4 regions of the Paenibacillus sp. MT124 genome follow, and region 1 is predicted to be linked to each of the others. Evidence: riboswitches for the same ligand, from Rfam matches in the RefSeq annotation. Region 1 holds a riboswitch; each other region holds the start of a gene.
What was found. Region 1 has a riboswitch for cyclic di-AMP ahead of AC3RCI_RS00150 (resuscitation-promoting factor). Riboswitches for the same ligand answer to the same signal wherever they lie in the genome.
Positions count from the first base shown of each region.

Region 2: another riboswitch for cyclic di-AMP. It lies ahead of AC3RCI_RS10245 (NlpC/P60 family protein); the one in region 1 lies ahead of AC3RCI_RS00150 (resuscitation-promoting factor).
Region 3: another riboswitch for cyclic di-AMP. It lies ahead of AC3RCI_RS17610 (3D domain-containing protein); the one in region 1 lies ahead of AC3RCI_RS00150 (resuscitation-promoting factor).
Region 4: another riboswitch for cyclic di-AMP. It lies ahead of AC3RCI_RS06580 (hypothetical protein); the one in region 1 lies ahead of AC3RCI_RS00150 (resuscitation-promoting factor).

Region 1 covers NZ_CM179500.1:30,090-37,609, reverse strand. The annotation lists gene ispE (4-(cytidine 5'-diphospho)-2-C-methyl-D-erythritol kinase) at 1-65, opposite strand, end outside; gene AC3RCI_RS00175 (small, acid-soluble spore protein, alpha/beta type) at 214-390, opposite strand; gene veg (biofilm formation stimulator Veg) at 623-898, opposite strand; gene yabG (sporulation peptidase YabG) at 1,052-1,948, opposite strand; gene rsmA (16S rRNA (adenine(1518)-N(6)/adenine(1519)-N(6))-dimethyltransferase RsmA) at 2,011-2,913, opposite strand; gene rnmV (ribonuclease M5) at 2,918-3,463, opposite strand; gene AC3RCI_RS00150 (resuscitation-promoting factor) at 3,616-4,800, opposite strand; cyclic di-AMP (ydaO/yuaA leader) riboswitch at 5,072-5,325, opposite strand; gene AC3RCI_RS00145 (TatD family hydrolase) at 5,568-6,338, opposite strand; gene AC3RCI_RS00140 (HD domain-containing protein) at 6,649-7,520, opposite strand, start outside.
Region 2 covers NZ_CM179500.1:2,165,376-2,172,895, forward strand. The annotation lists gene AC3RCI_RS10210 (RsmF rRNA methyltransferase first C-terminal domain-containing protein) at 1-583, opposite strand, end outside; gene AC3RCI_RS10215 (glycosyltransferase family 4 protein) at 775-1,905, shown strand; gene AC3RCI_RS10220 (YkvI family membrane protein) at 2,013-3,071, opposite strand; gene AC3RCI_RS10225 (xanthine phosphoribosyltransferase) at 3,275-3,850, shown strand; gene AC3RCI_RS10230 (hypothetical protein) at 3,953-4,282, shown strand; gene AC3RCI_RS10235 (hypothetical protein) at 4,401-4,619, shown strand; gene AC3RCI_RS10240 (carboxymuconolactone decarboxylase family protein) at 4,745-5,074, shown strand; gene AC3RCI_RS10245 (NlpC/P60 family protein) at 5,154-5,618, opposite strand; cyclic di-AMP (ydaO/yuaA leader) riboswitch at 5,624-5,755, opposite strand; tRNA gene AC3RCI_RS10250 (tRNA-Leu) at 6,117-6,201, shown strand; gene AC3RCI_RS10255 (alkaline phosphatase family protein) at 6,472-7,520, shown strand, end outside.
Region 3 covers NZ_CM179500.1:3,917,129-3,924,648, reverse strand. The annotation lists gene AC3RCI_RS17625 (M20 family metallopeptidase) at 144-1,319, opposite strand; gene AC3RCI_RS17620 (ABC transporter substrate-binding protein/permease) at 1,525-2,964, shown strand; gene AC3RCI_RS17615 (amino acid ABC transporter ATP-binding protein) at 2,951-3,676, shown strand; cyclic di-AMP (ydaO/yuaA leader) riboswitch at 3,943-4,142, shown strand; gene AC3RCI_RS17610 (3D domain-containing protein) at 4,145-4,819, shown strand; gene AC3RCI_RS17605 (polysaccharide deacetylase family protein) at 4,948-5,739, opposite strand; gene lpdD (prenylated flavin chaperone LpdD) at 5,891-6,232, shown strand; gene AC3RCI_RS17595 (PspA/IM30 family protein) at 6,357-7,028, shown strand; gene AC3RCI_RS17590 (DUF350 domain-containing protein) at 7,125-7,520, shown strand, end outside.
Region 4 covers NZ_CM179500.1:1,430,327-1,437,846, reverse strand. The annotation lists gene AC3RCI_RS06600 (zinc ribbon domain-containing protein) at 6-251, opposite strand; gene AC3RCI_RS06595 (organic hydroperoxide resistance protein) at 456-875, opposite strand; gene AC3RCI_RS06590 (Nramp family divalent metal transporter) at 1,301-2,596, shown strand; gene AC3RCI_RS06585 (HAD family hydrolase) at 2,759-3,442, opposite strand; gene AC3RCI_RS06580 (hypothetical protein) at 3,613-4,011, opposite strand; cyclic di-AMP (ydaO/yuaA leader) riboswitch at 4,127-4,299, opposite strand; gene AC3RCI_RS06575 (glutathione peroxidase) at 4,668-5,144, shown strand; tRNA gene AC3RCI_RS06570 (tRNA-Leu) at 5,282-5,364, opposite strand; gene AC3RCI_RS06565 (urease accessory protein UreF) at 5,789-6,490, shown strand; gene AC3RCI_RS06560 (Rha family transcriptional regulator) at 6,748-6,951, shown strand; gene AC3RCI_RS06555 (PAS domain-containing protein) at 7,009-7,520, shown strand, end outside.

The DNA.
Region 1 (7,520 bases):
CTTCGTTTATGTAAAACGTCCAGCATCAAATTAATTTTAGCAGGCGCTTTTTCGTAAATTTTCAAGGCGTTCACCCGTCCTCACCTTTTCCCTAAGACAACTTAACATATTATATCAAAATGGGGCTGTCAAGTCATTTTTATTCCGAATTCATGGGGAAAAAGCGAGGTCAACCTCGTGGAAGGCCCCGCTCTCCAAACCGTCTAGATCGAATTACGATTTGCGTGCTGCCTCTTCAGCAAGCTGAATGGCACGCTTCACCATATTGCCTGCATCCTTGGCTTTGATGCCACCCCAGCCTTCCTGCTGTACCGTATCATAAAATCCCAGGTCTTTTGCCAGCTCATACTTGAGTTCATCTGACATTACACTTCTTCTTCTGCGGCTCATGAAACCATCCTCCTTGAAGTAACAGTTCTGATTAGTCCATTTCACCAGGATTCTTCCTGACAGCTTCAGAGCCACCATTTTAGATGAACTGTTCAGCATATCAGTATGGGCCTGTTCAAGTAGTATGCCGTTTCTGGTTAAACCTCATTCCTGCAGATGCCTGTCTGAACGGTATTTCTACACAATAAAAAAGCAGTTCGCCCCAAGGGGCAAACTGCCTGTAAAACGATGCTTACGTCTCCATGTAGGAGTTAGGCGTCTGGTCGCCTGGGTTAAATACCATGACTTCCACCGACTCCGTAAGTATATCTGCATAACTGTAAGAGACTCGCTTGAACGTTTCTTGCTCCTCATCAAGCTTGACAATAAAAACAGAAGGGTACGTTTCTTCCAAGACACCCGTACGCTCGATAGTCTTACGGCGGCCACCATTAGCCCGCAACATAATTTTTTGACCTATATGAGCATCGAGATTGCGTTTGATATCCAACAGCGTATTTTTAGCCATTGTCGACGACCACCTCTTTTCTTGTCCATTATACCTGAATTTACAGTCAATGTCAAATCAAAACTAAATATTATATCAGTATGGAAAAGTTGCTGTCAATGAATTTTTTTGCAAATGAAAAAAGCCCCAAATTGGGACTTTAATTGACCTGTATCAGACGACTGATGGATTAACTTTAAGTGTAGATAAATCATTCAAACCAGGCAGGCCAACGCGGTAACTGCCGCGTGTTTCGACACCACCTACACCCTGGCTGCCACTAATTGTGTTATGCAGAATATCATTCATATTCACCGTTTCCCTAACGGATGTAAAGGCCGCCTTGGCAGCCACATATACCGGGTCAAGGGCATGAATCAGAATTCGGCCTGGTGAGCTGGCAAAGTTCGCACCTGCCCGCAGAAGTGCCTCAAAATGGGACTGACATGCTCCTGCAACGATCGTGAGCGCATCCAGATGACGCTCATATTGTCTTGCAACCTGGATCGCTGCTACAAAATTTTGCGAATTCTTGTAACTTCCGAGACTGTATAAGTCGTAAGGCTGACGGGTCTTCAGCACTCCGTCATGGCCCGTAATGACTACAATATCAGGCTGGACTTTGGGAAGAAGACGATACAGGGCATCAGCCATGGCTGACTCATGGACATATTGACCCTCTGCCGGGACACGAAGCTGCTCATAAAGAGCCATACTTTTCTTCAGGTAATTTGGATCCCCATCCAAGTGAAGCACCTTGCCGGGCATTTCAAAATAAGCAGGCTCGCGCTGTGCAGACCAGTCCTGCGTCAAGCCTTCACGGTTGCGTTCCGCTTGTTCAATCCGGTTCTGCTGTAGCCTGGAGAGTGTTTGATGTGCTTTTACATGTGCCTGCCTGGTCTTGGCACTCTGCGGCTCATAAGGAACCTGTATCAAATCGTCCACCGGGGAGTCGGCAAGCAGCCGGAATTCGGTCCCTTTAATGACCGCGCTATCCAACTGGAGGCCTTCCACCCGAAAAGTCACATCTCCACCGTATGACTTACGAACGACCAAGTCTCCGATATTCATCAACATAATCACCTCTACCCCATCGTATGGGCAAAGACCCGGTTTGGTTCATCCGAATTTATTTACAGGCCGGCACGAACTCCTGCATCCCACATCACCGTGCTTAGCGTCGCATATTCCTGCAGACTAAGTGTCTCACCCCGTCTGGAGGGCTGAATGCCAGCCTGCTCCAGCAATTGATCCGCCTGCTCCCGGTTTTCCTTGGTGAAGAAGCGGGCTTTGAGATTGTTCGAGATGGTTTTTCTGCGCTGGGCAAATGAGGCTTGTACCACTTCGAAGAAATGTGCTTCACTCGGCACTTCGACAGGAGGCTGCTCACGCACTTTAAGCTTGATGACGGCAGATTCCACATTCGGTTGCGGAATGAATACCGTTGGCGGCACAATACAAACCAATTCAGGCACACTGTAATATTGGACCGCAATGCTCAGACTTCCGTAGTCTTTTGAGCCGGGTGCAGCTGCCATACGTTCTGCTACTTCCTTCTGAATCATAACGACAATGCTGTCTACTGGCAGTTTCTCTTCCAGCAGTTTCATCATAATCGGAGTCGTCACATAGTACGGCAGATTGGCTACAACACTCACCTTGCTCACACTAGCAAAGTCTGTGCGGAAAAGCTCTGCCAAGTCCAGCTTCAGCACATCTCCGTGCTGTATCCGAACGTTGGGATAAGGCTCCATTACTTCTCCAAGGATCGGTAACAAACGCTGATCGATTTCCACAGCCGTTACAGGGCCGGCTGCTCGGGCCAGTCTCTCCGTAAGTGCCCCAATTCCCGGGCCGATTTCGAGTGCGCCCTTGGACTCGTCCAGATCCGCTGCACTTACAATTTTGTTCAATATATTCTGATCAATCAGAAAGTTCTGACCTAGACTTTTTTTAAAGGAGAAACCGTGTCTCTGAATTATCTCTTTCGTTCGCTTGGGTGTTGCAATTTCCAAAGTCTCATCCATGCCATTCATACGCTCACAATCCTTCACGTTCAATTTGCGATAATGCTGCAGAAAACTCTTCCCGGCTAATTTGGAATACACCCAGCCGCTTGTGGAACTGCTTTCCGTTGCAGTAACCGATGCCAAGCAGATTCCCCATCTCCATACGTCTTGCGGCTGCCTGCGGGTGCACAATCAGTCCTGCTGCAATCAAGTCCTCCCAATCGATCTGGCTCGGCATACCCTCATAGGAGGTATGCACACGCTCCAGCGCATGGCGGATTGCCTCAGGTGAAGCATTCTCGACCCCGATATCCCCTTTACGGGTTGCATCCGCTTCCGGAATAAAAGCATGCTTGCAGCCTGGGACCTTATTTGCAATGATTTTGCGAATGCGCTCACCGGCATGATCCGGGTCCGTTAAAACAATCACGCCGCGTCTCTCCTGTGCCAGTGCAATTCGCTTCAGGATTCGCTGATTGATGGCTGATCCGCCGGTCTCAATGGTGTCTGCCTCAACAGCCCGCCGGATGGCGACGGTATCGTCGCGTCCTTCTACCACAATGACTTCTTTTATCATGTTCCATTTCTTCCTTTCTAACGCAAAAAGAAGAGGAATATCCTCTTCTCTGCCAAACGGCGGCGAGCCTATTCAGACTCCACCGCCGCATATTCCGCATGATTCATTCATGCAACTATTTTATAGCATTCCCATTTCAAAGTAAAACGATTTTAGTTCGCTTCCGGCTTCACCGGACCGATCACATATACCGTCTTGCCTTTCTTACGTCCGAAATTCAGGGCATGCTTTACACTGTCGTAATATACATCGATTTTGTTGCCTTTAATGGCGCCGCCAGTATCTTCCGCACGACGGAAGCCGAGGCCCTCAATGTACACCCACCAGCCGATCGGAATCACTTTTGGATCGACCGCAATGGTCCGTCCTTCAGTTACCCGGGTACCGGAAGCTGTTTTTGTACCAATGCCAGGCTCCTCAGAAGAGTAAGCGGTCATCGATACATTTTTAAGTACTTTGGAATATTTAAAAGAAGTGCCTGAGACGGTAATCACTTTGCTGCCTGATGCAGCGGTTTTCTTCGAGTTCGTTGTCGTTGCTTTCTTTGCTGTGGAGGTTTGGGCCGATACCGTCTGAATCTCCGGCTGCTTCACAACAGGTTTTGCTTTGGTTCCGACAGCAATAACTTTATCGACACGGTTGGTCGATACCGATTTGCCCACCATCTTTTTGGAGACTAGCTCTCCATCCTGAAACACCTTTTCGATATGCTGTACAAGTGTACCTTCTTTGCCGTTTACGATGACGCGATTGTCACCTTTGTACAAGCTAGGGTCAGCCGTTTTGATTACTTTGTACGCAATCGGCTGTTCCACTTCCACTGTACGCTTTGTTACACGCACTACGCGAATTTTCATATCTGCCTTGATTGGTGTTGCGAGCGCAGGATAAACCTTATCCTCACTGGCAACTTCAATTCCAGATTTCTGAATTGCATCTTCTACCGATGAATCGGTTGTATACAGAGTCTTGGTGTCTCCGTCTGCCGTAATGTTGACTGGAACGGCCCGCTCAATAACAATGCGGTCTCCATCTGCGATTGCCCCGTTCAAAGGCATGGATACCTCATCGTGGGGGCTGACTGTGATTGATTGCTCCTCCAGCATTTCTTGAAGCATTCCTGTACGAGTCTCTACCGCTTGAGCTTTGCCATCAATAACCAGCGAAATTTGTTTCCCGGCTTGACCGTAAACGACTAACAAGATCATGATTGTAAGCGCGATTGAGAAAATAGCGATCAGTGCCATTTGACGCATGTTCTCATGCTTCCACCGCAACGCGTAAGACTTACTGGATGATCGTGACTCATGGGTCTCTTCTGGTTGGAATGTGCCCACTTCTCCGTCCTCCTTCATAGCCTCGCCGTCTAAAGTTAATGCATGATGTCTTTGACGCGACTATACCAAATTTTCTACAGAACTGATCGATATCTCAATGACCGGTTCTGCACCATGAACCACTCTTCGCAACATGATGTCACCACCTGAATTCTTACCGTATGATGACCTTGTTTCTTTTATTCAAAAACAAAAAAGCCAAAGAAAGAGTGTAAGAGGAACTCTTTCGTGGCTTCCGAATGATTTTGAATATCGGAAATTCATGCACGAGGTTGCCTCTCTTTTTCCGCTTGCGAGGTTAGCTGTCGGGTTCGGGCGAAAGAGAGCCGCCCTATCTCCGGTCACCCGCTCATGGCGGATGCCCTTGAATTCACCCCGAGACCCAAAGAAGAAATCAAATAGCGCTTCGCAAGTGCATCCGCTGCTTTTGGGTCAGCGAACGATGCGCATCAGCTGCTTACACTGATGTTTAAGCTCTATTGGTTCCCCCGCTCTCCGTTAACGGAGACTCAGCGAGATCGGTTCATGAAAAGTATTGTTGTGTCATCGGAAAGTGTCCCTTTGTTCATCCCCCGAACATCTGTCCAATTTTCCGCACAACAATTCACTGAAAAGATGATATCCTGTTTCGATGCATGTTGTAAAGCGTTGTTCAAGTACGTTTTTCTAAATATTTGGTTAAAATATTGTAATATTCTTCATTTATTTGGATCAAAAAGCAAATTCGCTCCGTCTACCTCTCTTTTTCACCGCATTTGCTTCGTTTTTTAACGAATTCCAAATCGTTCCATGGCATTTTTGGTCGTTATTGCAGCAATTTCCTCTACCGAAATGCCTTTAATTTCCGCAGCTGCTTCTGCAACCAGACGTACATGCGCTGTTTCATTTCGTTTTCCACGATAAGGATGTGGTGTAAGATATGGGGAGTCGGTTTCAATGAAAAATCGGTCCATCGGTACCTTCGCCAGTACCTCTTTCGGCTGCTTGGCATTTTTGAACGTAATTGGTCCACCGAAGGATAGATGGAACCCTAGATCCAGACAGAGTTTTGCCGTTTCCCAGCTTCCTGAGAAAGAGTGCATGACACCCCCGACTTGTCCAGCTTTCTCTTCACGCAAAATTTTGACAATATCCTCATGAGCATCGCGATTATGAATGACAATAGGCATGTTAAGTTCACGAGCCAGTCCGATCTGTTGTCTTAATACACGATGCTGCACATCCTTGGGTGAAGTGTCCCAATAATAATCCAGGCCAATCTCGCCTATGGCAACGACTTTTTCATGTTTGCACAGAGACGCAATCCACTCGAGATCGCCCTCCTGCATCGTAATGGCATCCTGAGGATGCCAGCCTACAGCAGCATATATAAAATCATACGTTTCGGCAAGCTTCATCGTGGATGGAATGGTCTCCCGGTTGAAACCGACATTGATCATACGGCCAACCCCGGCGTCTACAGCACGTTGAATCATCTCCTCGCGGTCCTCGTCGAATTGCGGTGCATCCAGGTGTGTATGTGTGTCGAATAACATCATTTGTATTTCTCCCTTCCTGTCGAATAACTGTTTTCTATCCCATTCAAAATCCTATAAAATGCACCCATTTTATCATCTTCATTGATTCTTCAGAGTACAACATGTGGATTTACCAAATTTAATTTCTACTATATATAGAAGCCCTTCTCACCTAAACTTGTTCAAAAAAAGTGTACATTACAAAATTATGTCGATCTACATATACTCTCCATTAAAGCAGATTACTGTATCATGATAATATCTCGAAATAGAAATTCTTTCTGTCATAGCTAATTTGTAAATTTTTTGCTCTTCACGGCTCACTTCATGATCATGAGAAGTATGGGCGGATATGAGAAGGCAGCTCGTGAATGATGGCGTCCACCTTGTTTTGCGGATAGTACAGATGATGCTTACCACGATGTATTCCACTGATTGAACGGACGATGTCCGAAACCTCGGACAATTCATGCAACTTGTCCTGTCGATCCAGCAGCAGAATCTGTTTGTCTGTCGATTCATCCGGACGAAAAACATCATACGGAAGATCCGTCGGAAAATCAATTTCTAGATCATATTCCGGATGAAGACCGGCTTTGGCAAAGGCAACTCGAATTTCTTCAATCGTTTCCACATCGATCTGTTCAACCTCTACATACTTATACAGCCTGCGGTCCATAAAACGTTCGCATAACTCACTCAGAACAGAATCGTTCTCTTTACGCCACTGCATGAATGTAGTCTGTATTAGAGCCTCATCCAATTGCAGATATTCATCAACAGTGAGCACTCCGTCAAACAGCTGCGGCAGTGGCTCCAGCATGAAACGGAATTGGAACCCCTGCTTCACCAGCTCTTTTGCACGCTTAAATATTTGTCTCAGGATAATTTCGGAGCTTCGGGTCACCGGATGGAAGTAAATCTGCCAGTACATCTGGTATCGTGACATCAAATAGTCTTCTACGGCATGCATACCGGATTCCTTGACTACAATTCTACCGTGATAAGGACGAAGCATTCGCAGGATGCGGTCAAGGTCGATGGTTCCGTAGTTTACACCTGTAAAGTATGCATCCCGAAGCAAATAGTCCATCCGGTCTGCATCAAGTGGGCTAGTGACCAAATTCACGACGATTGGCTTTTCATATGTTTTCTGAATAACAGATGCCACCTTCTCCGGGAAATCGGGAGCAACCCGTCTCA
Region 2 (7,520 bases), 2.1 Mb from region 1:
GATCTTTGCGGAACATACCTTCGCCAGAGCAAGGGGCATCCAGCATAATCCGGTCAAAGGCTGCAGGAAAGCGGGCCGACAAGTCTCCCGGCGCTGCACTTGTAACAACGACTGAAGAGAGTCCCATTCGCTCTACGTTCTCTGCCAAGATTTTGGCTCTGGCCGGATGAATTTCATTGGAAACGAGCAGCCCCTGGTCTTCCATGAGTGAGGCAATGTGGGTTGTTTTGCCGCCTGGTGCAGCCGCGAGATCCAAAATGATCTCACCCGGTTGCGGGTTCAGCATTTCCACGGCCGACATTGCAGAGGGCTCCTGAATATAGTACAGTCCTGCAGCATGATACACATGTTTGCCCGGACGCTCATTCGATTGGTAGTAGTATCCCGTCTCGCACCAGGGAACCTTGGTCAGGTTAAACTGCTCTATCACCTGCTTTTTGAGCTCTGGTGTAGCTTTAAGGGAGTTAAAACGCAACCCCTGTACACGAGGCTGATCATAGCTGTCAATAAATGCTTCTGCTTCTGAGCCGAGCATTTCCCGAATATGATGTATATACGACTCAGGGAGTGAAGGCTTGCTCATGTCTTGTTGCTCTCCTTTTCATTCGCTTGTCCGCATGACCCTCCCCGGATAAACCTCAGGGTCTGCAAGCTGCAACGTTGTTGTTAAAATGGTGAGGAATAAACAGTTATTTCTTTACTGAAACATACGTTCTAATATATCATGATTGAAGATGTACTGAAAGACTGAAGCTAGAAAGGGGGAAACTAACGGTGAAATTGCTGCAGGCGCTTTTCTTTCCTCCGGAGCAGCCCGGAGGTGTATCCTCTATGATTCCGTATATGCAGGAGAGGTTTACGTCCCCGAGGTGGGAGATGGACTTGTTCTCGCTGCCGAAGCGAATTCGCAACAAGGGCAGGGAGGACGTGCAGTTCGAAACGTTCGATTGGACCAAGTATCAGGAAAGTCCTGTCGTTCAAAAATATATGCAGACTTACCGTGATTATTTATGGTGGACGAAGCTGCGCATTCAGAAGCCTTATGATTTGATTCACGCTCACCATCCCATTGCGGGTCTTGCCATGAAAAGTGTTTTTCCCGATACACCGCTTATTCAAACCATTCACTCCAGTTATGAGCGTGAGTTGATTCTGAATGGAAGAATCGAGCCAGACGGTCTGGATCATCAGTTTTTGATTGCCATTTACGGCGAGCTGGAGCATCAGGCAGAGCGGTTGTTAACCGTCTCCGAATCTTTTCGGCAGTATTTAACTCCTTATGTGAAGCAGTCTGACGTCATTGGCATTATTCCGAACGGATTTGATGATAAACGTTTTAAACCCATTCCTCATGATAATGCGATTCCGCAGCTGGTTACGGTATGCCGGCTTGTCCCGGCCAAAGGACTGGATATTTTGTTCAAAGCCTGCGCGGAACTCAAAGGTCGAGGACATGACTATGTTTTACATATTATCGGGGATGGTCCGATTCGACCTGATTTAGAAGAGTTGGCTCAGCGTTTGGGTATCTATAATGAGACTATTTTTTATGGATACACCCTGCATCCGGAAGAGTTCATGCCATTTTTCGATATATTTGTACTTCCTTCCAGGGCAGAGGCGTTTGGTTCCGTGTTTGCCGAGGCAGCCCTGAGTTGTCTTGCACTTATAGGTACGGATGTGGGCGGAATTCCTGAACAGATCGAGAACGGCAGCAACGGGCTGCTTGTTCCCCCTGAGGATCCCTCGGCACTTGCTGAGGCGTTGGAGAAAGTGATGCTGGATCCTTCGTATCGGTACGAACTTGCACGCTCGGCGTGTGAAAAGGCCAAAACGCACTATTCATTGGGCAGATCGGTTAATGAACTGAAAAAGCTGTACCTGCAATACGCGAGCAAAGCCTAGATTCATCCCTGAAATAAAATAAACAGAAGAAGCCGCTGGAGAACAGCGGCTTTTTGCTTGAGAGAATATGGTATTAAAATATAATACATTTTGGCACGCAGTATAACTTACAGGTTTTTATGTCTCGTGCGAAAGCTTCCCCAACGGTCGATCACCAATTTTCCGGCCCAGACTAGGGCTAGGCTGCCGAAGATTGGATAGAGAATGGATAGAAGAGAACTGAATCCAAACTGGCTAAGTGAGTAGCACAGCATCATAATGGTTAATGTAATTAATCTAGGGGGTACTTGTAAGTGCTGACCCAGCTGAAGAGTCATACCATAGATATCTGCGACGAACGTTGTGAATATTTCCATGAAGATCAGAGTTACATACACAGATTGCACAGCCCATCCAAGTTGGAAGGCGATGCTCCCCATCGGAATTTCGAACTGCATGATACCTGGCATCTGGGCTGACATGGCGAAATGGGCGGCTAACAGCATGAAGCCTACGCCGATTCCGCCGAGTACACCGCCCCATTTCAGGACATTACGATCACGGATCTGATTGCCTACCGGCACCAGAACAGCTTGGGCCAGTACCAGATTGAAGGATGAATACAATAGTGGAGACAGCCACACCTGTATAGGATTGGTATCTGTAGTCAGCGTAACGAACCGTAAGGCACCGGGATGGTGTATGGTGCTTGTAATCATGAGAATGGACAACAGGAGCATCATCGGAACCACAATGCTATTCATTTGCAATATGGCCTTGATGCCTCGTCCAAGAAGCAGGTACGTTCCCACTATCGTAATAATCAAACCAGTCTGGTAATTCAGTCCAAGATGCTCCACGAAGACAGAGCCTGCTCCGGCGAGCATTACACTGTTTACACCAATAAGTATCAGAAGCGTTATCCAGGTAATCCACTTTCCAGCCTTTTGGCCGAATAGGTGCTTGTTCAGGTCCTCGTAAGAGCGGGAGCCGGTATCATGGGCGATGAGCATCATTTTGGTGCCCAGCCAGACAAATAGTATGGTCGATAAGCCAATGGTGATGGTGGCCCATTTGCCATACTGGGTAAAAAACTGCAATATTTCCTGCCCTGTCGCGAAGCCTGCCCCTACAACCGTTCCGATGTATGTAAATGCGATCTGCAGCACCCGGAATGCCTGTTTCATGCGTTTCCCCTCTCAGGCCCCATAATAGTTTGGACATGCGGGTACCATGGTACAAGGTATGCTTGACCCTGGTAACTCATGACAATTGTAAGAAGCTTTCGTCCCCAGAATCGGTCAATGATGGAGGAAAGCCGATTTCGCTTGAACTGACAGCCTCATCTATGATACTTTTACCTCATAGGATAGGCTTGGGAGGTCGAATGATGGAAGTATTAAAACAACGAATATTACAAGAAGGCGTAGTCATCTCGGATCAGGTGCTGAAGCTGGACGGATTATTGAATCATCAGATTGATCCTGCATTGACAATGGAGATGGGCCGCGAGTTTGCCGCTCGCTTTCGTGAAAGTGGAGTGACACGGGTCATAACGGTGGAGTCTTCAGGGATTCCGGTTGCTTTTGCCGCAGCACATGAACTTGGGGTGCCGCTCGTATTTGCCCGTCGAAAAAAGACACTTCTGGCAGATCCCGATGCCTACTGTGAACGCGTACCTTCCTTTACCAAAGGGATCGTAACCGATATTATGGTATCCCGCGAATATATTCATGAAAACGACCGTATTTTGTTTATAGACGATATTATCGCCAACGGAGATGCAGCTCGCGGTGTCATTAAAATCATTGAACGTTCAGGGGCGGAGCTCGTCGGATTCGGTGTCGTGGTTGAGAAATGTTTTCAGGCCGGTGCACGTACGATCCGTGAGCAGGGCATTCCCGTGGAAGCCTTGGTGCGCATTCGTTCATTGAATGATGGAACCGTGCAATTCGACGATAATTAAATGTGACAGTTTAAAGGAAAAAGCCTATTTTTTGAACAATGCCTTTGCATGACCGCGGATTTCATTTATAATGGGGTTATGTTAGGGAGAGGAGGCAACACCATGGGGAACCAACCGGCATCAGAACAATTTTTTATTGAAAAGCTGGCGGAGTCGAAAGTTCATTTTGAACGTGCCCTGGATTGTAAACATACGGAATTTGATGACCTTTATCCCTATATGATTGAACATCCTCAATTTTTCTGGTACAAACGCTATGTTGCCTGGTCAGAGTTGCTGACCATTGTAGGCTTGTGTGAAGAGTTGTCCTTCGCTTGGAAAGAACAATTTACACCACATCAAGTGGAGTACCTTGAAGAACGTGTGATGTCCGCCAAAGTGCTTGATTTTTGGTTCGAGAAGAACGACAGCAAAGAGCACGCGCAGCGGTAACTTTCAGTCGGGACATTTTTCGAATGACATAACAGTCCAATACAGTCACGTGAGACCTAAATGACTCTTCATTTAGGTCTCTTTTTGTAAATTATTTTGGAACATAGGAGCCATAGACATGATTAGTGATGCAGAATTGGATGCACTGCGCTTATCGGGTGAAAAAGTAAGAGTGGTACGGGATGGTTTGGAGTCCAATGATGTAACAGGGATTATCGTTGCATGGGATGGGGAACAGGTGCTTATCCGTCGCCAGAACAGACGTGTGGTCAAGCTGGACCGCAGCTATCGTTATCAGCTCTTTAGCGAACCGCGCCAAAGCCCGGCTGATGAATAGAGCCGCTCTGGAGACGGATGCATGGAATTACCATGGATGCTTTGGCATAATTCCGCCACTCGGGAGAGAAGATAGGTACAGCGAGAATTCGTAAACTTATCAGCCGAGAGGATGTGCGGGTAGCCATGACATTGATGAATGATAAGGTACATGCCTACAAGGATCAGATTGGAGAATTAAGCGATGTATTGCCTGGCGTAGTCAAAGCGTATCACGAATTTACGGGTGAATGCTTTCAGTCAGGTGCCATTGATGCCAAAACCAAGCAGCTGATTGCCCTCGGCATCGGATTGTTTGCCAATAACGAAGTATGTACGTTTTACCACGTAGAAGAGGCACGTGCGAAGGGCGCAACCGATCAGGAGATTATGGAGACGGTTGCGGTAGCCGGAGCAGTAGGCGGCGGTCACGCGCTGTCTCAAGGCGCAATGCGTGTGCAAAAGGCATTGCACTAAGGTTTCTCCTGCAAGTGTGCTGAATAACTAGAGAGCAAAACAGGCTCTGGAATGATCCAGAGCCTGTTTCTTGTCCAACTTATATTTTTCCAAGCATCTTATTATACATAAATTGTCCAGTCACCCGGCGTGCGGTAACGTAGCGAGTGTTGAAATACGGATTTGATAATTTGGTAATGCTGACACCTTTGCTGCTGGAAGCATGAGCGAATTGTCCGCCCCCGATGTATACGCCTGTATGCGAAATGCCGCTGCCTGAAGTGTTGAAGAATACCAGATCACCTGTGCGGATATTGGCTTTGGATACCGGAGTACCCGCCTTAGCCTGCTGCTGTGAAGTACGTGGCAAATCAATGCTATATTTTTGGAAGAGATATCTCATAAATCCAGAGCAATCAAACCCGGCCAGCGTCGTGCCGCCCCACTTGTAAGGAATTCCAGTCATGTTGTTAACGACGGTGTTGATACTGCTTGCCTCAGTGCTTGCTGCACCAGATGTGAATAGAACGGCTGCGCCAAAAATAGAAATGATCAGTTTTTTCAAAATCAATGTTCTCCCTTCGATGCCTACGGAGTTAGCTAAGGGTTCGGTAGAAGGTTCCCTATATTTCCTATGTATAAGAATAATTCACCCAAAATGGTTCCCCCGTTTTCAAACATGAAACTCGGCAAATGAATAATTAAGTTTTTGTAACCTTTTGAAACTATATTGCATAAATGCGTAATTGTCAAACCTTTCTTCCTTCTGCAATGTTAACGGAATTCAAGACTTTTTGTGAAAAATAGTAGTTCTCCATGTTTATTTATGATGACAAAAACGTAATTTGTGTTTCATCAGCACAGAAATTGGACAAATAAGTAAATTGGAGTATCAGAGGAGAGCACGGTTCATTCTCATCAGGGAAAGTCAGGTCTCGACCAGATTTTATAACTTTCGGTTATCGTAGTTTTATACCAAATCATTTAATTGTTGACACATTGAATTTCACATGATATATTATTTCTTGTCGCCGCGATAGATTATCTCGGAGATATACCATATGCGGTCGTGGCGGAATTGGCAGACGCGCACGGTTCAGGTCCGTGTGGGCTAACCCCCCGTGGAGGTTCGAGTCCTCTCGACCGCATCAATTCATACATGAGGTTTCTGATCTGCTTTTTCTGGCAGATTGGGGACCTTTTTGTTTTTTTTAGTTACATTAGAGATGCTGCAGTTCATCAAATGAGAAAAACAAAATAGCTGTATGCAAGTCGAGCTTCTGTTTGGAGCGCCGGCTGAAAAAGGATATTGTTGAACAATAGGCATTTCTTCAGGTCCCATTGCCTCTTGGCAAAAAGCACCTCGAATAACCCCAGGATTTTCAAGACAAAATGTACATAAATGGGGTGAATTGTCTATGAGGAAAAAAGGGATTCGGAAATTGCCTTGGATTTTGTTATTGGCCATGCTTATCGGATGTCAGAGCTCGAAACCTAAAGAACAGGATTTGATGCGGATAAATTCCGCTAATGGTAACAATGCGAAAAAAGTCATTTTCCTGATGGTGGACTCTTTAATGTATCAGGCGATCGACCAAGGAATCGACAAGCAGGAGCTTCCTGCCTTACAATTTCTGATCAAGAACGGGCAATATTATAAAAATCTGGTCAGTTCTTTTCCCACGATGTCCGTCACGATCGACAGCTCCTTGCTTACCGGTGCATATTCGGACCTTCACCGTGTGCCGGGTCTGACTTGGTATTCTGCGGACAACAAAAAAATGATCATGTACGGAACCGGCCCGACGGAAGTGCTCAAACAAGGAGTGCACCCGGTAGTGACCGATGCTCTAATCCATTTAAACGGGAGTCATTTGAACAGGAATTTACCTACGATCTATGAGGATCTTGCCCGGCAAGGATTAAAATCGGGTTCAATCAACGGCCTGATATACAGAGGGATGTCCGCTCAAAAGCTGTCGATACCTCAATGGATTCAAGCAGCTGCTTCTTTACCCAAAGAGATTGATGTGAAAGGGCCGGACTTAATGTCCCTGGGTGCCTTGTCTAATCCGTTTCAAGGGATTAAAGACTTGCCGGATGGTCTCACGAAGCGAATGGGGATTCATAATGAATTTGCGATTGAAGCCTTAAAATATTTAATTCAATCCAATAAATTACCGGATTTTTTGTTTGTCTATTTACCGGATTTAGACCGGGAGTTACATAAGAAAGGCCCTACGGGACTTCGTGGAGTCAAGGAGTTAGATCAGCAGCTTCAATCCGTGTTGCAAACATTCGGTTCTCCGGAAAAAGCTTTGCAAGATGCCATCCTTATCATTGCGGGTGACAGCGGAATGACTCGTATTCTGCCTGAAGATCAGAATCCGGTCATTGATCTGCCCTCTTTGCTGGGAGATGCCAAAATTATGCGTCCGGGTGATGCTGTATCGAAGGAGACTGAACT
Region 3 (7,520 bases), 2.6 Mb from region 1:
ATTTCATTTCACAAGCATCTCCAGGTTAGGCTTGAATATACGTATGCAAAATAAAGAAAAGAGGTGTTTTCTGCAGACCTGGTGATGTCCATTCAATCTGTAGAGAACACCTCTTTGGTTGTCTCTATTACTTAAAACTTATATTATCGTAGGGCCTGTTCAAACTCTGTTCGAATCGTTTGCAGCAGCTCAGGCTTCGTTAGCACATCATAAGCTGTTGTGGCAAGTGCTTTTGCACCCAAGACCATGCCATCCAGTGCCCGTTCCTGTAATGCCAGATCGCGGAATTCGATGGAGTGCAGGGTGTGAACCTCATCAACGACCCGAATGTAAGGATGAATTGCAGGACAGCGTAAGGATACGTTACCGATATCCATGGAGCCATGATCATCTCCGCTAACGATCTCTTCTTGTGGAATACCGAGTTCCATGAGGTTTTCAGTGAATGTTGCAGATAAAGATTCATTGGTTACCATCTCATCATATGACGTTTCATAATTTGAAGTCACAAGACGACAGCCTGTTTGGAGCGCAGAACCTTCGGCAATTTGTATGACACGCTGCGTTAGTATATTAAGCTCTTTTCTGGTTGCGGCACGTACGTAAAACTGGGCTGAAGCATAGTCGGGAATGATGTTGGCAGCCTGACCACCGCTATTAATAACACCATGGATCCGGACACTACTTCTCACTTGCTGGCGGAATGCATTAATACCGTTAAAGGTTTGAATGACGGCATCGAGTGCATTGATCCCTTCATGCGGACTGGCCGCGGCGTGGGAGGATTTGCCGTGGAATTCAAATTGCACGGCATCAATGGCCAGAGAGCTGCCCGATTTCTCATAAGCATAATAAGGATGGGCCATTAGCGCGACATCACAATCATCAAACAGACCTGCTTCAGCCATTGGAACTTTGGCGCCACGAGTTTCCTCCGCAGGTGTGCCGAATACTTTTAACGTTCCTCCAACTTCATCCAAAATGGACTTTAGACCGACAGCAGCACCCAGACTCATCATACAGATCAGATGATGGCCGCAAGCATGACCAATCTCGGGAAGTGCATCGTATTCGCATAACAGCGCTATGGTTGGTCCTTTTTTGGCAGCAGCGTAGGTGCCGAAAAAAGCCGTATCCAATCCAAGTACGGGAGCTTCTACTTCGAAACCGTGAAATATCAGTTCTTCCTTTAGGCGGGCAGAAGCAAGGTATTCCTCGTTCCCGAGTTCGGGATTGGCACCAATGTATGATGAAATCTCCTTAAAACGGGAAGCATATTGATCAATAACCGACAAAATTTGTGATTTGGTATGTGTCATCGTGAACTCCTTCGTGCAAAATGAAAATAATTTAGTCATTATATCATGTTTGCTTGGTTTTTTCAGAAACAAGTCAGGATTTGTAAGTTGAAAACTCATTGCATAATCATGCATTGTACTTTATAATGACTCAGGCATCAACATGAGGAAGCACATAATGTATTGTAAGGGGAGAACAGGGTTGAAATTGATTAGTCGTTACACCATGATGCTGTTGACCTTTGTCGTTTTATTGACAGCTGCCGTTCCTTCGGCGCTGGCAAGTGGAACTACGGGCACTTCAGACAGTAAAAAATTGGTTCTCGGCACGAGTGCCGACTTTGCACCATATGAATTCCATAAAGTTATTAATGGCAAGGATGAGATTGTCGGATTTGATATTGCCATTGCCAAAGAGATTGCTGCCGATTTGGGCGTAGAACTTGTGATAGAAGATATGGGTTTCGACGGCCTTCTGCCTGCATTGCAGAGTGGACGCGTGGATATCGTTATTTCAGGCATGACACCGACAGAGGACCGCAAAAAAAGTATCGACTTCTCGGATACCTACTATAAATCGAAACAAGTCATCATGGTTCGCAATGAGGATAAAGACAAATACCCAACCATGGCTGAACTGGAAAATGAAAAGATCGGAGCACAAAAAGGTTCGATTCAGGAAACAATCGGACAGAAGATTCCTGGAGCCAAGCTGACGTCTCTAGATAAAATCTCGGACATTGTGCTTCAACTGCAAACTAAACGGATCAACGCTGCAATCGTTGAAGATACCGTTGCTGCAGGATACCTGGATGATATGATCGGACTAGCTCCTGCTGTTCCGGACGAAGAGCAGGTAGCAGCAGCGATCGGTATTCGCAAAGGCAATACGGAATTGCTGAATGCCGTTAATGGTACGCTTGAACGATTGAAAAGTGAAAATAAAATTGATCAGATGGTAACCGAAGCCAGTCAATTGATGGCAGACCGTGAGGTCAAATCGCCAAATATTTTTGAAGTATTTTGGCAATACAAAAGCTTCTATGCTACGGGGGTTGGTTATACCCTCCTATTGTCAGCACTTGGGGTAATCTTCGGGGTAATCATCGGTTTGATCATTTGTTTATTCCGAATGCATGATACAGCAATTTTGCGGTGGATTGGTACGGCATATGTAGAAGTCATACGCGGTACGCCGATGCTGGTTCAATTGATGATTATTTATTATGGTCTTGCCTTGACATTTGGTATTACGTTCTCGCCTCTTCAGGCGGGTATTTTAACACTTTCCATCAATAGTGGTGCTTACCTGGCAGAGATCTTCCGTGCAGGGATTCAAGGCGTTGACCGTGGTCAACTGGAAGCAGCCCGTTCGCTTGGGATGGGTAGAGCCGCGGCCATGAGATTTATTATTTTGCCTCAGGCCTTCAAAGCTGTACTGCCTGCCATCGGTAATGAATTCGTAACCATCATCAAGGAATCTTCCATTATCTCGGTCATTGGTATGGTTGATATCATGTATCAGGCAAGTGTAGTCAAAAACATTACGTACCAAGGAATGAATCCGTTCCTTATTGCAGCAGCCATATACTTTGTATTGACATTCATTTTGTCCAAGCTGCTGGGTCGACTGGAAAGGAAGTTGAGTGCAAGTGATAGACGTTAGACAATTACACAAATCCTACGACAAAAATGAAGTACTTAAAGGCATAGATGTCTCAATTGGCAAGGGCGAGGTCGTTGTCGTGATTGGTCCTTCAGGATCAGGCAAAAGTACCTTCCTTCGCTGTCTTAACCTGTTGGAGCAGCCTACTTCAGGTGAAATTAATTTCGAAGGCGTATCGATCACGGATCCCAAACACAACATTAATGCAACGCGGGAGAAAATGGGGATGGTGTTCCAGCACTTTAATCTGTTTCCGCATAAAACCGTGGAGCAAAACATTACCATTGCCCCGATCAAAGTCAAAAAGCAGTCTGCACAGGAAGCCAAGCAGATCGCCGCAGACTTGCTCAAAACCGTGGGGCTATTGGATAAAAAAGATGCTTATCCAAGTCAGCTGTCTGGTGGGCAGAAGCAGCGGATTGCCATTGCCAGAGCGCTTGCGATGCAGCCGCATGTGATGCTGTTTGACGAGCCGACGTCTGCACTTGACCCTGAAATGGTTGGTGAAGTACTCGACGTTATGAAGCGCCTGGCTGAAGGCGGCATGACGATGGTTATTGTTACCCACGAGATGGGCTTTGCCCGTGAAGTCGGTGATCGCATCATCTTTATGGATGGCGGTGTAATTGTGGAGGAGGGAACACCAGATGAAGTATTTGGTCAACCTAAGCATCCACGTACGCGTGACTTTCTCGGTAAAGTTTTGTCATAGCCTTTGAGCATGATCCAGTCAGTGAACCGGATTAAATAGAATGAACAAAAAAACGAAATTAAACAACCTTGCTCACGTCACGTTAGCAGGGTTGTTTTTTTGTGCATGGATAAGGATCCAGTGTCGTAAAAGTAACGTTTCTGTCATTGTTCCAGAGCTGCTTGATCGCTCTTTTTTAAGAAAAATCCTTATTTTTTAAGCATCATAATGTGTTGTTATAGACAGTTGGTAACATTTACTACGGACCCTGGTTACAAAATTGTGATATATTGTTCCTGCCGAAACTTCCTGAGGAGGAAGTGTGGAGGATGTAATGATGCAGACCGTGGAGGGGAAGATTGTAACGCACGCTGCTTGGGGTGAATTAGGGGTACATAACGCAAGACGAATGTAACAGAGACCTATAGGGTGGTTTCCTCCATCCGAATCCGACAACTAACTTCGCAGGCACAATGAGGGAGGAAGACCATGATTAAGAAGAGAACTATAGCCAAAACAGCAACAGCCCTGCTGACAGCAGCAATGCTCATTCAGGCCGTTCCAGCTCACGCTGATTCTGTTCACGTGGCCAAAGAGGGGGATACCTTCTATACCTTATCGAAACAATATGGAGTTGGACTGAACACTCTGGTTAAAGCAAACAGTGATATTTCACCTTACAACATTTATGGTGGTTTGAAAATTACGATTCCTGGAAAAGCAAACACGGCCTCAGCTGCTCCAGCAGCGAAAAGCTCGACGGGTGCTAAGACGATTACGACAGCTAGCCTTGATGTGAATGCTGATGATAAAGTCGTTCAGGCCTGGGGCAAAACGTTTGATTACAGTAAATCCATTGATGTGAAAGCAACAGCGTACTCTGCAGCCGCTTCCGAAAATGGTGGATGGGGTCCTGTTGATTACTTCGGTAATCCACTTGAACTCGGCACGATTGCAGTAGACCCTAGTGTGATCCCACTGGGTACGAAGGTTCTTGTTACAGGTCACTCCCATCCGGGGCTGCCTAAGCAGGCATTTGTGGCTACTGCCCGGGATATCGGCGGGGCGATCAAAGGGAAACGGATTGATATTTTCATTCCTGGAAGCCAGAAGTCTGTGAGCACATTTGGTTTTCAGGATGTTGAACTTTATATCTTGAAATAAGTATCAGCGCCAATAAAAGGGTGCCTTTATGACACGATTAACGTGAAATAAGGGTACCCTTTTTCTTTATTAAAACGCGCAAGATTGGTAGTTCTATAACTTGTGTGTTTGGTTTACGAAGCCGAGTATTATTTGCTTTTTGGCAATTGCAGCATTTCGTCCAAAGTCACCAGATTAAAGCCCCTGCATCGAAGTTCATCTATAATCTCCGGAAGTGCTCCAATGGTACCGGACAGATTGGAGCCCACGCCTCCGCCCGCGTGTTGAAGAATGATGGAGCCTGGCTTGACTGCAGATAGAACGTTCTGCTTCACTTGCTCTTTGCTGAGGCCTTTCCAATCGAGCGAATCCACATTCCAGTTGACGATGCTGTATTGCTGTCTTGCGGCCCATTGTAGCTGTTTCTCATTAATGTCCCCGTATGGAGGACGAATCATTTTAGGTGTATACCCGGTCAGTTTACGAATAATGTCGCCGGTATGTAGAATTTGTTTGCGAAAAGCATTCAAAGACAGCTTACTGAATTCAGGGTGATTGTAACTGTGGTTCCCAACAATGTGACCTTCCCTAACGATCCGTCTGACGAGGTCGGGATGTTTCTCAGCCCGGTTGCCGACAATAAAAAAAGTCGCTTTTACATTATATTTCTTTAAAATATCCAATACCTGCGGAGTGAAGCGCGGATCAGGCACATCATCAAAAGTCAGTGCTACCTGTCTGGTTGAAGGTCCATTGGTCTTGAACGTATCGGCATATTTCTGCCTTAGCTGACCGAGTGTCAGTTGTTCATCCTCAGATAGATCCGGCTTTGCAGCAGGCATGCTCTCTGGAACGGGTTTGGCCAGCAGTTGTCCAGGTGAATAGCTTCCACTCATAAACATAAGGATCAACATGGAGAATGCGATGAGGCGAATACGCATGATACAGCCTCCTTTGTCAAATTGCGTTCTCTTTGGTATGCCCGCGGTGATGGTCCATTATGCATAAATGTGAGAAGTTTCATTGTCCAATTCAGTCGATAAGCTCATAATTCCACCATTACATATACACACAAAGGATGGGTGGACTAGGATGAGTACGTATGATTTGAAATCGGTTCGTTTGCAGGTCATTGAAGCTGGAGAGGATAAGATATTTTTGATCACGGGTGGGAAAGCTCATATAGGGGCTGTGGCGACCTTTTATCCCGAAAGAGAACGCGTGGTGGGAACGGCAGTCCATATTCCGGGGCATAAGGAACAGGAATTATGTGAGCGCCTTGCACGTAAGGCCGCAAATTCCCTCAAGGTGACCGTAACCGTTATTATGGGCATTCATTTTGATGCCATTACACGTGTACAGATCGATGAGATCGTACAGACTGCGGAGAAGCTGCTGGGCGACCATTTAACCCTGGTGAATGATATAAAATAGTAGATTTTGGTTGACCCGGAATCGTGTTTTATGATTTTTTTTGGTAAAATTGAAACGGGATGAAAGTTACCACGTATGTATGATTATATACAAGGATGTAATATCGACTAGGAGGAATACCATAATGTCCATTTTCAAACGTTTGCGTGATTTAACGATGTCTAACATTAATGCCATTATTGACAAGGCAGAAGATCCAATCAAAATGACGGATCAATATATCCGTGATATGCAGGAAGATCTGGAAGATGCAGAGAAGGCTGTTGCTCAACAAATCGCGATTGAGAAAAAATTCAAGCAGCTGTTCGAGGAACAGGAAGCATTGGTGAAGAAACGTGAGGAGCAAGCTCATACCGCAGCACGTGCACAGAACATGGATCTGGCGCGCCGGGCTCTGGAAGAGAAAAAAGCTGCTGAAGTAAAAATGGCAGAATATAAAACAAGCTATGATCAAAACAAGGCTTCGGCAGACAATTTGCGCGGCAAGCTGGATGAAATGCGCAAGCAATTGACACAAATGAAAAACAAGCGTGAAACGTTGGTAGCGCGTTACAATGCAGCAAAAGCACAAACCGAAATCAACAAAGCGCTGAACGGATTTAGTTCCGACACAGCTAGTGCTGGCATGAAACGTATGGAAGAAAAAATGATGCAAATGGAAGCACAGGCTGAAGCGAGCAACGAAATGTCTTCCAAAGGAAAATCACTGGATGAAGAGTTCGAGAAACTTGGCAAGGATCAGGCCGTTGAGGATGAACTGGCGGCACTCATGAAGCAGTACGAAAATAAGAACTAAACCTTGCATCTTAGGCAGGGTTCACTAGCGGAGGAGAGACAGCGTTTCTCCTTCGCTTTTAAATGCGGTTCATGTTGATAAGTGGGGGCTGTGTAAATGGATTTGAACATTTTGGCGATGCTGGTCTGGACATTATCTGGCTCGGTTTTGCTTTTTGTATTGATGTATGTGGATTCATTATTTACGAAGTATAAGGATTTTGCGGAAGTTAAGGCAGGGAACATGGCGGTTACGACACGGATGGTCATGAAGCTCTTTGCTCAAGGGTATGTGCTTGCAACTTCGATTTCGACAGCGGGTCATCTGGGTGAAGCGCTGCTTGTATCAGTTGTTTCATTTGTCATCCTGCTTATTCTGGAGAGCGTTGTGCACTTTATGATTCGCACATGGGCCAATCTTGATTTGGACACAGGAATCCAGCAAGGGAAGACCGGATATGGCTTGTTCTCCGGTGCCTTGCACATCGTGGGCGCATTAATTATTGCAGCTTGT
Region 4 (7,520 bases), 1.4 Mb from region 1:
CCACACTATCCACCGAACAGAATATCCAATATCGTGCCTACCTGACCCTGCTTTTTGCCTTTTAGTACATCGGGGTCGAATACTTCCACATAACCACATGAGGAACAGGCTACGAACAAATAGTGATTATGCTGAATGTCGAACATTTTGCTAAGACCAGCCCCGGACATGGATACTTCCTTGATGTTGCAATCCGTTCCCCGGCATTTCGTACATACAAACCTTCGCTCAATCATCTCTTCAATACTCATTTGCATTCCCCCTTTTTCAGATGCCTGGCATGAAGCAAGAGTATAATTATGTAAAAGAGTACGCGATTAAACCTGCAATCTCCTGCATGTCTTATGATTTTAAATACAAAACCCTGCCGTTAGCCAGCAGGGCTTGTACCAAACAACAGGTATCCAGGATAGCCTGCTTCATTTATCTCTCCCTTTACTCCAGCGAGATTCGGTTTATACCACGTTCAGTACGACATCAATATTACCGCGAGTCGCTTTGGAATAAGGGCAAAAATCATGAGCTTTGCGAGCCAGATCCTCGGCCTGACTATGATCCACACCCGGCATGCTCACATCCAGCCGGACCGACAACTGGAATCCGTCATCCGCAGGGTCTTTTCCAATGGATACATTACTCGTTACAGTCACATCTTCCAGTTTAACGCCGGCTTTACGTGCCACGTTGGCAAGAGCACTTTCGTAACATGCACCGTATCCTGCTGCAAAGAGCTGCTCAGGGTTCGTACCTTCACCGCCGGATCCACCCAGCTCTTTTGGCATTTTCAGATCATGTTTAAGGACTCCATCCGATGAAGTTACCGAACCTGTACGTCCACCTTTGACTGTCGCAGTTGCTGTATATAAAGCTTCCATTAGAATCTCTCCTTTTACATCAATATTTTTGCTGCCTACAATTCAATTTAAACTTCTGACTTATTTTGAAACGGATTTGGGTTACTAAATCAGCTTTTGCATCTTTGTCATTTTCATGCATCAGCCCTCCATCCACATAACACTATTTATGATATTAAGGTAAATTTTCTGAATTTGGGTAATACACTAAGGGCCTGATCCCCTCCACTCATTTTGTCCATCTACATAAAAGTTGCACTAGACAAAAATTATTGAATGAGTACAATGTAAGTAACGACATATATTTTCAGACATATAAAAGTGAATGGCTCAGTTCTCATCATAAGGATGATCAATACGATTATTATTAAAAAGTCAGGTGAACATGTATGAGTAAAAAAAATCCATTCAATTCTCCTTCAGCTGAGCAATTAGCCGCAGCAGGTATGGCTCCCTCCCTTGGGGAAGCACACAGCTCCATGAAGGTTCCGAAGAACGCCGCTTGGTGGAAAAAATTCCTCGCCTTTGTCGGGCCAGGTTATCTGGTCGCTGTCGGCTATATGGACCCGGGTAACTGGGCAACAGATATTGCCGGAGGTTCCCAGTTCGGTTACACGCTATTATCCGTAATTTTAATCTCAAACCTGATGGCTGTCGTATTACAGTCACTTGCAGGCAAGCTTGGTATTGTAACTGGACGGGATCTGGCCCAAGCTTGCCGCGAACGGTTCAGTATGCCGGTTGTCATTATGCTCTGGGTGTTGTGTGAATTAGCTATTGCCGCCACAGATCTAGCTGAGGTCATCGGTTCAGCCATCGCACTGAAGCTTCTGTTCAACATCCCGATGTTATACGGCGTCATTATTACGGCTGTGGATGTTCTGATTATCCTTTTGCTGCAAAATAAAGGCTTCCGCGCTCTGGAAACACTGGTCATCGTGTTGATGGCAACCATCGCCCTCTGCTTCGGGATTGACCTGTTTCTGGCCAAACCGGACATGGGCGGGGTACTCACCGGCTTTGTACCAAGTGCCGAGATACTACAGAATCCTGCGATGCTGTATATTGCCATCGGAATCATTGGAGCAACGGTTATGCCGCACAATCTGTACTTGCATTCGTCCATCGTGCAGACCCGGCAGATTGAACAGACAACTCAGGGGAAAAGAGAAGCCATTCGTTACTCCACTATGGATTCAACAATCGCTTTGACCCTTGCCCTGTTTATAAACGCCGCCATACTCATTGTGTCAGCCGCTGTATTTCACAGCGCAGGCATGACACAGGTCGCTGAGATTGCAGATGCTTATCACTTGCTCACACCTCTGCTGGGCACAACCATTGCAAGTATCCTGTTTGGTGTCGCTCTACTGGCCTCCGGTCAGAACTCTACGCTTACAGGTACACTGTCCGGGCAGATTGTCATGGAAGGCTTCCTAAACATTCGGATTCCGGCTTGGCTCCGCCGGCTCGTGACCCGATTAATTGCGATCATCCCTGCCGTTATTGTGACGGCTATCGCCGGCGAACACGGAACGGAAGAATTGCTGATTTTGAGCCAGGTGATTCTATCCTTGCAGCTGCCTTTTGCTGTTATTCCACTTGTGATGTTTACGAGTGACAAAAAAAGCATGGGCGCATTCGCCAACAAACTGTGGCTCAAAGTCATCTCTTGGATCATCGCTGCCGTAATTGTGGTTCTGAACGTTTATCTGATCTTCCAGACCATCATGCTGTTTTAATCTGAATATGCTGTAAAACAGTTTTCCTCTTACCAGAGATTCATTAAAAAAGGCTGATTCCCTTAAGTATTATACTTAAGGGAATCAGCCTTTTAGCTTGCCGTGCACTTGCCTTGTCCTTTATTTAATGACACGAAAGTCATCACTTTTAAATTTTTTCCACTAACCCTCAGAAGGCACAAGCAGTGGAACAAGCTGCTCCAAGGCTTCGATGGTCCAGTCTGCACGCTCTTGGCCCTCAAGCTCAGGCTGAAATCGTCCATAGCCCTGCAAAATCCGAATCGTTCGCATCCCCAGCTTCTTGGCAGGAATGATATCGTTATCAATCCGATCTCCAATCATCACTGCTTCCTCGGGTTCACATCCCGCCTGCTTCAAAGCCACAGCGTAGAGTTCCGGATCCGGCTTCGATACGCCTTCTTCTGCCGAGCAAGCCAGTACATCCACGTACCTCCGCAGACCGTAGCTCTCCAGGCGCTCAGCTGTCCCTGGACTCTGATTGGCGATGATCCCGATTCGATAATGGTGTGACAATTCCTTCAACACCGCGTCAGCAGAAGCGAAGGGCTTCTCCAGCTCCTTCCGGAACTTCAACTTCTCCTGGATCTGCTCCCTATGACGTTCATCGCTGATTAGCGTTCGAATGGCTACCCTCATGGGCCACTGCTCATAATTTCGGTAACAGGAGGCAAATATCTCTCGCACTTCCTCTATTTTCACCGGATATCCAAGCAAGCAGGCTTCTTTTACAAACTGCCCTATAATATCATCTACCGGCTCCCATTCGTCGACCAGCGTATCTCCTACATCAAAGAACAACCATTTTAACACCCGTACATCCGGCACGCCTATTCCTCCTTGTTAGCCATGAACGCAATCTCTAAATCAGCAATGTACAATAATGCTCAAATAAAAAAGAAGACCCACCATCATGCATGAGTCTCCTCAGAATTCCGTTTTTCCACAAGTTCAATTATAACAGGCACCTTACACCGGATCAATCGGCAGCTATCACATTAACCATTAAGCAAGAAGCCAACTTCTCCATTAAGAGAATACACAATGCGGTCAGCTCCCATCCCGCGGTAAATGCCTTTGGGGTGACTCTGTTCCGTAATTACACATAGTGATTTGGAAGTCCAGGAACGGCAGATCTGCAGATAGCGGCAGGTCAGGTTCAAACTGTTCTCGAAAATAAAAACGTTGCCTACGCTCGACTGCGGTAGAAACCACTTCTGAGCTTCAGCTGTATTCATGCGAATGACGTTCTCCACTCCGATTCTGCGGAGCTTCCGTTCTTCCCCTACACTGTTGGTCAGAACGGCAAACGGCATTTTTTTGTACATCAACAGCTTGATAAACTTGCGGCCTGCTTCATTCGGTGCTGTTACTAGAATCATCTCATTATCCATCATTCGTTCCTCCCTTGGCGTGAAAAGACAACAAAAAAGAAGCGTGGGGGACCAAGGCCTCCCGAACGCTTCTTGAATAACCCATGACGAAAACGCCATGAATATGCGTACGGCTTGTTGCCTCTCCCTTTAACGCTTACGAGGTTAGCTGACGGATTCGGGCGCGAGAGTCGCCCTATTTCCGGCTTGCACCGAAAAATTCACCCCATGGATTAGCTGCAATGACAGCCTTTCCGATTGGTTCCCCCGTTTCCCACCCATGAATGAATGGAAACTCAGCGATTAAAACATCGTTCCTGTTTCATGTATTGACCAGAGCGATATTATCGTTTGTTTCGTTGTTCATGTTAAGTTTAATTGAATTAGAAATTACGATATGAATCATACACCCGCGACATGTTAGTGTAAAGTCCGGTCAGATCACCGAATGGACGAATTTAAGGCATTACATATCAATGATATCGCTTACAACCAATCCATTCTCCATCCATCTCTGTGAATCTCACTAATTCTCGTCCTTATGAAAAACGGTTGTAATTTTAGATATCTGTAAGTAAACATAGGAATTTATTTAATTAGTTTTGCATTATCTAATTGTAAGCAATATAATATAACTATAGGAATTATTAACCCATTATACGATATGGAGGCGACTGATCATGTCCGTTTATGACTACAAAGTCAATACCCTTCGGGGCCAGGAAGTCGAGATGTCCGATTATCGCAACAAGGTGCTGCTGATTGTAAATACGGCAAGCAAATGTGGTCTGACCCCGCAATTTGAAGGCTTACAGGAACTCTATAACAAATTCAAAGACCGGCAGTTTGAAGTATTGGGTTTCCCAAGCAACCAATTCGCTCAGGAATCGGGATCTTCCGACGATATTGCTGAGTTTTGCCAGATGAATTACGGTGTAAGCTTTCCTATGTTTGAGAAAATTGATGTTAATGGTTCAAGCGCCCACCCTCTATTCCAGCACCTGACAAAAGAGGCACCGGGATTGCTCGGATCCAAAGCCATCAAGTGGAACTTCACCAAATTCCTCGTTGATCAGAACGGACGGGTCGTGAAGCGTTATGCTCCAAAAACCACTCCTGACCAGATTGAAGCTGATATTGAGAAACTGCTGAAATAGATCAACATGGAGAGGCCATAATTAACATGGAGCCAGAGAAAGTCCGGTTCTGTGTGAATGGCCTTTTTTATGTTTCTCCAAACGCAAAAAAAGAGGTTTTCCATATTCGGAAAACCTCTTCTTGTCGTACAATATGATGCGGTCGAGAGGACTCGAACCTCCACGGGCATACGCCCACTACCCCCTCAAGATAGCGTGTCTGCCATTCCACCACGACCGCATGTCGTAAATAATCGGCAACAAAATTGATTATACAGGATCTCAATATAAAAGTAAAGCACTTTTATTAAAACTACTTTGCACCTGTGTTTTTCCTCCAAATATCGGTTTTTATCGTCATGATCTTTTGACTGCTGCATACATTAAATTTCAAATCTTTTATACATCTTCATTTTTAATTGTAGCTCTTCACAAGAAAACATATCATATACATAACATTGTATTTTAAGATTACAACTAATATAAGTAATAAAATATAACATTTAAATATAATTAAAACTTAAAAACAAGAAACCATTGACAAAATACGGATATTTATGTGATTATATATATCATATAATTCGGATTTTAAACATAAAAGCATTCGGAAACCAATATCAATGTTATATAATATAACATTTTACGAACATAGGAGGCGAAAGACCGTGAACCGTGGGAATAAGCTGCTCGATTATGTCAAACTGCTTGATTCCTCCATTCATGTCGGAGGTTTCACCCATTCATTTGGTATGGATGTACACATTGCTGAAGGCAGCATCCGAAATGCCGATGATCTGGAATCCTTCATGCGCTGCCAGCTGCATCCCAGTATCGTTCGACTTGAGGGAATGGCGATTAAAGGTATCTACAGCGCAACAGATCATAATGACACATGGCGAACAGCACTGATTGACAAGTTGGTTCACGTTCAGCGGACTCCTTCTGATCAAAGGGAGCAAGCTGCTGCCATGGGCAAAAGACTGATCAAGCTGGCCCGGGCTCTCCACCCCTGGATTGAATTCAGCCAGCTCGAACACACCCTTGCCAAATACGAGTCTGTAGGCTGCCTCTCTACTGTTCACGCCTGGATTAACCACTACCTCGATATCCCCGTCGAGGAAGCGGTAATGGGTTACTTGCACTCAGCCATGAATGCATGCATAACCGAAGCCTCCAAAGTCCTCCCCATGCATAACGAAGCAACCCAGGAACTGCTGGTTCGCCTGGCCGCAGACCTGGAGCATGAATGGAATACCGTTAGCGCCTCCGCTGCGGATGGACCGGCACAGCCAACCTCAATGTCCATGAAATCGTTGTTCCCCAGCTTCCACATGCTTGGCGCAGGGCTGCATGCTTATCGCGCCTAATCTTACCGACTCCAAGCTCCCCTCATATTTCCCCAAACGAAAAAGCACGCAGCAACCTCCTTGCTGACGTGCTTTTTCACGTATGCCTATAGAAAATCACGTTATTACGTCATTATTTAATATAAATACACTATTTTTCATCGTTTATAATTGTTACATGACGTAAATACGTATATAATGTAATGAACAGCTCGCATCTCCCTCTATTATACACAGCCGAAGGCGGGTTGAAATACTTCTATGAGGGGTGAACCCTTTTGAACAAAAAGAAACCCGTGACTCCGTTCGGATGGGCCATCAAACGCCGCTTAACGGAGCTACAGATGGACCAGAAAACCTTCTGCGAGAAGCACGACATCCCGCCGTATCGTTTATCCAATCTTATCCATGGCACACGAAAAGCCACCCGTTTCCGAAACCAGGTCGCAGACATTTTGCAAATTTCGGATGAACTTCGATGACACCACCATTACCCTGCCGTCCCGATCCTTTAACTGATTGCCAAGGAGGGCCTATTCATGAGCTTCTTTACAACCGACCTTGAAAGGTTATCCTTTCAATCCTTACGTCATCAACTCATCATCGTCGACCGCGACTGGAGAATTCGCAGCTGCAATACTGCATGGCTGAACGGACTCGGGCGATTGCATCTCTCGAAATACAAAAAATCCGACGCCCACCGATCTTCTTGCGAAACGTTTCATTATCTTCAGCTGCTGCAGATATGGGCAGCCCAGGAGGATGAAACGGAGAATTCATCGATTATTCAGAAGTTAGAGAAGATTCAACATCCCTTTGTTCACTGCCATACATATGACATCACCGTACAGTCTGCGAACCTGGAGCTTCGATGGTTCAGGCTGGAGCTTACCCCCTTGAATCAGACGGATCCTCCTTCTCCGATGGGACTCGCTCTGATCTCGCATACAGACATCACGGAACAGAAGCGAATTGAACAGCAATTGAAGCTTGCTCTATCCGAAGTTCGGACACTACGCGGCCTGCTTCCCATTTGCGCCGTCTGCAAACA